One region of the Streptomyces sp. NPDC047081 genome, then DNA from elsewhere that is predicted to be linked to it. Evidence: riboswitches for the same ligand, from Rfam matches in the RefSeq annotation. Region 1 holds a riboswitch; the other holds the start of a gene.
What was found. Region 1 has a riboswitch for ZMP and ZTP ahead of ABZ848_RS21600 (bifunctional 5,10-methylenetetrahydrofolate dehydrogenase/5,10-methenyltetrahydrofolate cyclohydrolase). Riboswitches for the same ligand answer to the same signal wherever they lie in the genome.
Positions count from the first base shown of each region.

Region 2: it holds a riboswitch for ZMP and ZTP, as region 1 does, so the genes downstream of both, ABZ848_RS34515 (glycine hydroxymethyltransferase) here and ABZ848_RS21600 (bifunctional 5,10-methylenetetrahydrofolate dehydrogenase/5,10-methenyltetrahydrofolate cyclohydrolase) in region 1, are expected to answer to the same signal.

Region 1 is NZ_JBEYUY010000010.1:307,397-311,797, forward strand. It holds gene ABZ848_RS21585 (nuclear transport factor 2 family protein) at 1-324, shown strand, start outside; gene ABZ848_RS21590 (MarR family transcriptional regulator) at 370-873, opposite strand; gene ABZ848_RS21595 (hypothetical protein) at 935-1,789, shown strand; ZMP/ZTP riboswitch at 1,794-1,877, shown strand; gene ABZ848_RS21600 (bifunctional 5,10-methylenetetrahydrofolate dehydrogenase/5,10-methenyltetrahydrofolate cyclohydrolase) at 1,901-2,749, shown strand; gene ABZ848_RS21605 (CU044_5270 family protein) at 2,750-3,751, opposite strand; gene ABZ848_RS21610 (sigma-70 family RNA polymerase sigma factor) at 3,744-4,292, opposite strand; gene ctaD (cytochrome c oxidase subunit I) at 4,398-4,401, shown strand, end outside.
Region 2 is NZ_JBEYUY010000023.1:64,735-69,135, reverse strand. It holds gene ABZ848_RS34520 (hypothetical protein) at 164-829, shown strand; gene ABZ848_RS34515 (glycine hydroxymethyltransferase) at 881-2,332, opposite strand; ZMP/ZTP riboswitch at 2,376-2,465, opposite strand; gene rocD (ornithine--oxo-acid transaminase) at 2,568-3,773, shown strand; gene ABZ848_RS34505 (glutathionylspermidine synthase family protein) at 3,781-4,401, opposite strand, start outside.

The sequences.
Region 1 (4,401 bases):
AAGGGCGTCGAAGGACACACGGCGACGGATCTTCTGTCGCTCTACGCGGACGACGCGCAAGTGCGCATCGTGGACCGCAACACCCAGCCGAGCCAACCCAAGGTCCTGCACGGCCGTGCCGAGATCGGCGCGCTGTTCGAGGACATATACAGCCGAGACATGACGCACAAGGTCGACCAGTGCATCATCCAGGGCGACCACGCCGCCTACAGCCAGTCGTGCCAGTACGCGGACGGGACCCGGGTCCTGGCCGAGTCGATGATCACGCTGCGCGACGGGAAGATCGCCGAGGAAATCCTGATCCAGGCATGGGACGAGCAGTAGGGAGAGCCCCGAGGGTCCAGGTCACCACCCGGCTGACCTGGACCTTCACCGCCCGGCTCGGTCGGCCTCGGCCGCCACGACCAGCTTCCGCAGCAGGTCGGCTAGCGTCCGCTGCTCTGCTGCGGTCAGTGCTGAGAGCAGCGCGACCTCGCCGGCTTCCTCCGTCGCCGCATGCTGCTCGAAGGCGGCACTTCCGGCTTCGGTGAGCCGGACCCGCACCCGCCGCCGGTCGGCGGTCTCGTGCGTACGACTGATCAGCCCCGCCTCCTCCAGCGGCCCGAGCCGCGCCGACAGCGCGCCCCGGGTCAGCCCCAGCCGCTCGGCGAGCAGCGAGGGACTCGCGGTGTACGGCGGGCCGAGCCGCCGCAGCGTGAGCAGCACCTTGTACTGCCAGCGCCGCAGTCCGTCGGAGTCCAGGGCCTCGCGCCGGGCCTGTGTCGCGTGCCGGGCCAGCAACGCCAGCCGGACGAAGATCGCCTCCTTGACCGGGTCCATCCAGGCCAGTTCCTTCTGCCACTCCTCGACGTGCCGGTCGGCCGAGTCCTCCATCGTCTGTCTCCCGCAGTGGTTTTCTTGTGGATGGTTTTCCGCATAACTACCTTCTCCCGTCATGACGAACACGACGAGTGCTTCGCGCACATCCGTGGATCTCGACGAACTGATCGCCTCCGCACGGGAGTTGTCCCTCGCGGCCCGCTGGCCCCGCGCCCTCGCACTGCTGGACTCGACCGCCGTCACCGAGTCCGCCGACCGCGCCCGGCTCGCGCTGGCAGCGGCCGAAGTCGCCCTGGAGAGCGACTGGTTCGCGGGTACGGACCTCACTCCGGCCCGTGTCGGGGCCGCGGCCCAGCTGCTGCCCGAGGACGACTGGGACCTCGGCTTCGCACGGCTGCGACACACCTACTTCGGGCTGCTCCGCATCGACGGCACCGTGTGCTTCGGCCCCGACGGCAAGGATCCCGAGGCCCTGGCCGCGGTTCGACGCGAGGTGTACGCGCTGCGGGACCGATCCCCGGACGTGGTGCGCGGCGGCTGGGCCTCGATGTACCTGGGTCTGATCACCGACAACCACTTCGGCGAGGGCGACGCCGCGGCCGCCCACTACACGGCCGCGCTGGAGGCCGGCGAGTCGGGCGCCGATCCCCTGCTGGCCCGGGAGGCCCTGCGTCACCTCGGCGGTCACGCCCACGCCACCGGCGACCAGGACCGAGCCCTGGAACGCTGGCGCCGGGCCACCGAGCTGGGCGCCGGCGCGGGCAACCTGCCCGGCACGCTCTCCCAGCAACTGCTGCTGGCGATGCTGGCACGCGACACGGGCGACGAGCCCGGGGCCAGGGCCCTCGCGACCGAGGTCGCCCGCTGGGCCGGCGCGATCGGCGCCGACCGCCTCAACGCACAGGCGACCGCCTTCCTCGCCGGGATCGATCCGATGGGCTCGCCGAAGGAGGACGAGAGCGTCGGTTAGGCTCGTGGCGGGCCGTGACTGGCGCTGAGGTGGAGTACCACCGGGGAGCGGTCCCGCAGAGTCGATGCCGTGCGCCTGGGCGATCCGGTCACCACAGCCCAGGAGTGGATCATGTCCCAGGCACGTCTCATGGACGGCTCCGCGCTCGCCCGGCGCATCGTCGAGGCCACCGCCAAGAAGGCGGCCGACCTCACCGAGCGCACCGGCACGGCGCCCTGTCTCGCGACCGTGCTGGTCGGCGAGGACCCCGCCTCCGTCACCTACGTCCGGATGAAGCAGAACCGCTGCCGCAAGGCCGGCATCGAGTCCCGCCACGTGGCACTGCCCGCGGCCACGACCACCGCCCAACTCACCGCCGCTCTGCGCGAGTTGTCGGACGACCCCGCCGTGCACGGCATCCTGCTCCAGCACCCGATGGGCGAGCACATCGACGAGCGAGCCGCGTTCGAGGCGATCGCGCCCGAGAAGGACGTCGACGGCGTCACCTTCGCCTCGTTCGCGACGATGAGCTTCGGCCTGCCGGGGTTCGTGTCGTGCACGCCCGGCGGCATCATGCGGCTGCTCGACGAGTACGACGTCGACCCGGCCGGAAAGCGTGCGGTGGTCGTCGGCCGCAGCGCCATCCTCGGCAAGCCGGCCGGGATGCTGCTGCTCGCCCGCGACGCCACGGTGACCTACTGCCACTCCCGCACCCGGGATCTGTCGTCGGTGGTACGGGAGGCGGACATCGTGGTCGCCGCGGTCGGCCGGCCCCGCCTGATCCGCGGCGAGGACATCAAGCCGGGCGCGGTCGTGATCGACGCCGGCTACAACCCGGGCAACGTCGGCGACGTCGACTTCGACTCGGCCGTGGAGCGGGCAAGCCTGATCACACCGGTGCCGGGCGGCGTCGGTCCGATGACGATCGCCACGCTGCTGGAGCAGACCGTGGACGCCGCCGCCCGGCAGCTCGGGGTGTGATCAGCGCATCCAGGCGCTGTAGTCCATGACATCCCCCGCTCGCACGCCGTACTCGGGCTCGGCCTGCGTGAACGTGGTCTCCAGGCCGAGTACGGCGCCCGTCGCCGGGTCCATGATCAGCATCCGGCGGGTACCGGACCCCTCGTACACATACGCCTGCCCGCGCCTGCCGAGCCGGTCGGTCACCTGCCCCACCGGCCGCAGCCCCTCGGTGCCGGCCAGCAGCCGGGCGAGCGTCGCGGACTCTCGGGCGCCGAGGGTCCAGTGGTCGAGCAACACGTCGACGGCGTCGAGGAGTTCACCGGTGTCCGGCGTGGTGTGGAGGGACGCGGCCTCCTGGAGGTAGCCGCGCAGCCGGTCCACGTCGTGCGGCGGCGGGGACTCCGGCGGGGCGTCGCTCCAGCTCGGCGGATAGCTCTGCCGGCTGATGACGTGCCCGTCCTCGACCAGGTGGGGATCGCCACCGTCGTCGCGCAGCACCGGCCGACCCGGGTGCCGCGGATCAGTGGCCACCACGAGCTCGGTGTGACTGCCGTCCGCCTTCCAGCGCACGACCCGCTCCTCCGGGAGGGTGACCGGCGGCTTGTCGTCACTCATCCCCATGCTCCAGGACTGCACATGCGTGCCCTTGCGCAACTCCGGCTCCCCGTCGCCAGCGGCAGCCGCCGCCCGCTCCGCCAGAACCTTCAGGGGTACGGGGGTGGAGTCGGCCTGCACGACCAGCGGGCGGGGTGCGGCCACCGCGGGCGGCGTGCCGGGACCGCTGACGACGAGGGTCAGCGTGATGGCGGTGACGACGGCCGCGGCGACGAGGCCCCAGGCGAACCGGGCACGGTGGACCCCCGCCGTGCGGCGCAGCCATGTGCGGCGGCCGGCGGGCCGCTGCCGCAACAGCTCTGCGAGGTGCCGTTCGCCGTTGTGGTCCAGGGGTCCGTCGCCGTAGTGGGGGCCGTCGACCGGCATCGGGTTCGCGCGGCGCAGGAGTTCGAGTTCGTCAGCCATGGTGGTGCTCCTTCGTGGCTGTCGTACCGGTCGTGAGGGTGGGGCGCATGCGGTCGATCTCGGCTCTCAGCCGGCGCCGGGCCCGGTGCAGCCGCATCGCCGCGGCCCGCTTGCCGCAGCCGAGCGCGACGGCGACCTCGTCGACGCCGAGTTCCTCCCAGGCCGTCAGGCGCAGCACCTCCCGGTCGGCCTCGGAGAGCCGGGCCAGCGCCTCGTGCACCCAGGCGCCGGGCGCTTCGGTCTCGGGGCCCATCACGACCTGCCGGCCGTGCGCGGTGTCGTCGTTGCCCAGCCGGTCCATCAGCCGGCGCCGCCGCCCGTACCCGCGCACCGCGTTGGCCAGGCAGTTGCGTGCCACGCCGTACAGCCAGGGCAGCGGGGCTCCCGGCAGGTCGGCCCGGCGGCGCCAGGCGACCGTGAACACCTCCGCCACCACTTCCTCCACCTCGCTGGTCCGCCCGTCCAGTCGCCGCGCGACATAGCGGCTGACCGCCCAGTAGTGCTCGCGATAGGCAGCGGCGAAGATCTCGTCGTTGCTCATGTCCCGTTCATGTCCGGCACCTTCCGGATCGTCACACCCTCCTCCGTGACGCTCGTCGCACCGGTCGAGTGTGACCGCTTCGACCGGTCCGGACACAGGCGGGGCATGA
Region 2 (4,401 bases), on a different contig from region 1:
GGTGGCGTACGCGGGGGCGGTGGGTGGCTCGGCGGACGCAGGGGCCGTGGGCGACTCGGCGGACGGGGTGATCGCTGCGGGCGTCGCGGTGGACAGAGCGGTCTATGCGAGCCCCGTTACGGACGACGCGCTGCCTGCGGGGCGGGGATCTGCGGCACTGGCGATGACCGAGCATCCGCAGGCTTCACCGACCCAGGCCCGGGATGTCCCCGACCTGGCCATGATCGTCGCCGGCGGCACCGGGCGGACGATGGTGCTGCAGTCCGGTGAGCCGGCCTTCGCCCGGCTGCGGCAGCTGCTGCGACCGAGCTACACCGGGACGGAGCGGGTGCCGGAGGCGTGGAGCGAGGGGCGTTATCCGCCGGTGGCCTTCACGGTGATGTGGGGGCTGACGGGGGTCGGGGGCTGGCCGCAGACGAACCGGGCGCCGGGCGGTGATGTGGCTGTCGAGCGGCAGGATCAGCTGTTCGTGGCGACGGACGGTACGCCTTGGATACGCAGCGATCCCGCGCCGGATGTGGCCGACGACGACATCCGCTGGCATCGGGCGCCGCGCTCGGTGTTCGCACAGCTGGAGCGGGAGAAGGTGCTGGTCGGACTGGGTGAGGGGGTATCTACGGCTGGAGACTTCGGGGAGGGAGGCGCCACGGGGCGGGCTGCCGGGGAACGGGGTGACGAGGGCCGCGGCAGCGTCTGGTGGGCGGCGCCGGGGCTGGCTGTCGGGGTTGTGGTCGGGGTCGGCGGGAGCCTGCTGATACGCCGCGCGGCGGCCCGGCCGGGTGGCGGACCGCCGCGGGAGGAGCCACGACAGGAACTCATCGATCTCTGAGAGCCGATCCTTGACAACTCAAGAGGGAGCGCAGGCCGGCCAGGGGCGTGCTCAGCCCAGGTCGATCTCCGGGTAGAGCGGGAAGCCGGCCACGAGGTCGGTGGCGCGGCGGGAGATCTCGTCGGCGATCTTCGGGTCGAGGATGTGCTGGGCCTTGGAGGGGGCGCCCGACTTGGTGGTGCCCGGCTCGGCGGTGGTCAGGACGCGGTCGATGAGGCCGGCGACCTCGTCCATCTCGGCGGTGCCGAGGCCGCGCGTGGTCAGCGCGGGGGTGCCGATGCGGATGCCGGAGGTGTACCAGGCGCCGTTCGGGTCGGCGGGGATGGCGTTGCGGTTGGTGACGATGCCGGACTCCAGGAGGGCGGCCTCGGCCTGGCGGCCGGTGAGGCCGTAGGAGGTGGCGACGTCGATCAGGTTGAGGTGGTTGTCCGTGCCGCCGGTGACCAGGGTCGCGCCACGGCGCATCAGGCCTTCCGCCAGGGCCCGGGAGTTGTCGACGATGCGCTGGGCGTAGTCCTGGAAGGAGGGTCGGCGGGCCTCGGCGAGGGCGACGGCCTTGGCGGCCATGACGTGCGGGAGCGGGCCGCCGAGGACCATCGGGCAGCCGCGGTCGACCTGGTCCTTGAGGGAGTCGTCGCACAGGACCATGCCGCCGCGCGGGCCGCGCAGCGACTTGTGGGTGGTGGTGGTGACGATCTGGGCGTGCGGGACCGGGTCGAAGTCGCCGGTCAGCACCTTGCCCGCGACCAGGCCGGCGAAGTGCGCCATATCGACCATCAGGGTCGCGCCGACCTCGTCGGCGATCTCTCGCATGATGCGGAAGTTCACCAGGCGGGGGTAGGCGGAGTAGCCGGCGACGATGATCAGCGGCTTGAACTCACGGGCGGAGGCGCGCAGGGCCTCGTAGTCGATGAGGCCGGTGGCCGGGTCGGTGCCGTAGGAGCGCTGGTCGAACATCTTGCCGGAGATGTTCGGGCGGAAGCCGTGGGTGAGGTGGCCGCCCGCGTCCAGGGACATGCCGAGCATGCGCTGGTTGCCGAAGGCCTGGCGGAGCTCGGCCCAGTCGGCGTCGGTGAGGTCGTTCACCTGGCGGGCGCCGGTCTTCTCCAGGAAGGGGGCCTCGACGCGGTCGGCGAGGACCGACCAGAAGGCGACGAGGTTGGCGTCGATGCCGGAGTGCGGCTGGACATAGGCGTGGCGGGCGCCGAAGAGTTCCTTGGCGTGCTCGGCGGCGAGGGACTCGACGGTGTCGACGTTGCGGCAGCCGGCGTAGAAGCGGCGGCCGATGGTGCCCTCGGCGTACTTGTCGCTGAACCAGTTGCCCATCGCGAGGAGGGTGGCCGGGGAGGCGTAGTTCTCGGAGGCGATCAGCTTGAGCATCTCGCGCTGGTCGTGGACTTCCTGGCCGATGGCGTCGGCGACCCGGGGTTCGACGGCGCGGATCACGTCGAGGGCGGCTCGGAAGGCGGTGGACTCGGTGGAGAGGGGCTGCTGCTCTGACATGTCGTCGGCCTCCGGACGGCGTGGCTTGAAGCGTTCACGGTTCACGGTTGGCCCAGGCGCACGGCACTCGCTCACACACAGGCCGCTCCCCGATGGTCGGTCCCATCCCAGCGCGCCAGTCACGGCCCGCCGGTCAGCCTACCGGGCGCGTCGAAGAGCCGAGGTCCCGCGTCCACCATGCGAGCGACGATAGGAAAGGGGGCACCCTCAGCACTCGGCACCTTCTGGAGATCCCGTGACCACTACGGAGACACTCATCGCCGCCGCCGAAGCGCACAGCGCGCACAACTACCACCCGCTGCCCGTGGTCGTCGCCTCCGCCGACGGGGCCTGGATGACGGATGTGGAGGGGAGGCGGTTCCTGGATCTGCTGGCCGGTTACTCGGCGCTCAATTTCGGCCATCGCAACCGGCGGCTGGTGGAGGCGGCGAAGGCGCAGCTGGAGCGGGTGACGCTGACGTCGCGGGCGTTCCACCACGACCGGTACGCGGCGTTCTGCGAGCAGCTCGCCGAGCTGTGCGGCATGGAGATGGTGCTGCCGGTGAACACGGGCGCCGAGGCGGTGGAGACCGCGGTGAAGACGGCCCGGAAGTGGGGGTACAAGGTCAAGGGCGTGCCCTCGGAGATGGCGAAGATCGTGGTCGCGGGCAACAACTTCCACGGCCGTACGACAACGCTGATCAGCTTCTCCACCGACCCGGAGGCGCGGGCGGACTTCGGGCCGTACACGCCGGGTTTCGAGATCGTGCCCTACGGGGACCTGACGGCGTTGCGGTCGGCGGTCACGGAGAACACGGTCGCGGTGCTGCTGGAGCCCATCCAGGGCGAGGCGGGGGTGCTGGTGCCGCCGGCCGGTTATCTGCCGGGGGTGCGGGAGCTGACGCGGGAGCGGAACGTGCTGTTCGTCGCCGACGAGATCCAGTCGGGGCTGGGGCGGACGGGAAAGACCTTCGCGTGCGAGCACGAGGGTGTGGTGCCGGATGTGTATGTGCTCGGGAAGGCGCTGGGCGGAGGGATCGTGCCGGTGTCGGCGGTGGTGTCGAGCGCCGAGGTGCTCGGGGTGTTCCGGCCCGGGGAGCACGGGTCGACGTTCGGCGGCAATCCGCTGGCGTGCGCGGTCGCGCTGGAGGTGATCGCGATGCTGCGCACGGGCGAGTTCCAGGCCCGGTCGGCGGAGTTGGGCGGGCATCTGCACCGCGAGCTGGGGGCGTTGGCGGGCACGGGACGGGTGACGGCGGTACGGGGACGGGGGTTGTGGGCGGGCGTCGACATCGCCCCGGGTCACGGGACGGGGCGGGAGGTGTCCGAGAAGCTGATGGATCGCGGAGTACTGGTCAAGGACACGCATGGAGCGACGGTGCGGATCGCGCCGCCGCTGGTGATCGGAAAGGAGGACCTGGACTGGGGGCTCGGTCAGCTGCGGGCGGTGCTCGGGGTGTAGGCCGCGGTCACCGGATCACATGGGGCAGGAAGCGTGCGTACTCGTCCGTGATCAGGCCCGACGACTCACGGATGCCGAGGCCCGCCGACTCGTTCTCGACGACCCAGGCGCCGAGGACGACGCGGTTGCCGTCGAAGTCGGGCAGGGGGGCCAACTCCTGGTAGCAGCACGGCTCTTCGCCTAGGACAGGCTCGGTGCCGGGTTCGTGGACGGTCACTCCGGCGCCTTCGCGGCCGAGCAGGGGCTTGGCGACGTAACCGGTCGTCGTGGCGAGTTCGCGGGGGCCGTCGAGGTAGGACGGGAGGAGGTTCGGGTGGCCGGGGTAGAGGTCCCAGAGGACGGCCAGGAGGGCCTTGTTGCTCAGGAGCATCTTCCAGGCCGGTTCGATCCACAGGGTGGTGCCGGTGCCGCCGCCGTTGTCGAGGGTGTCGAGGACGTGGCCGGCGAAGGCGTCCGTGGTGAGCCACTCCCAGGGGTAGAGCTTGAAGCAGCTGCGGATGAAGCGGAGTTGGTTGTCGACGAAGCGGCCGGAGAGGTGGTCCCAGCCGATCTCCTCCATGGAGATCCAGTCGGTGTCCAGGCCCGCCTGTTCGGCGGTCTCCTTGAGGTAGGCGACGGTCATCAGGTC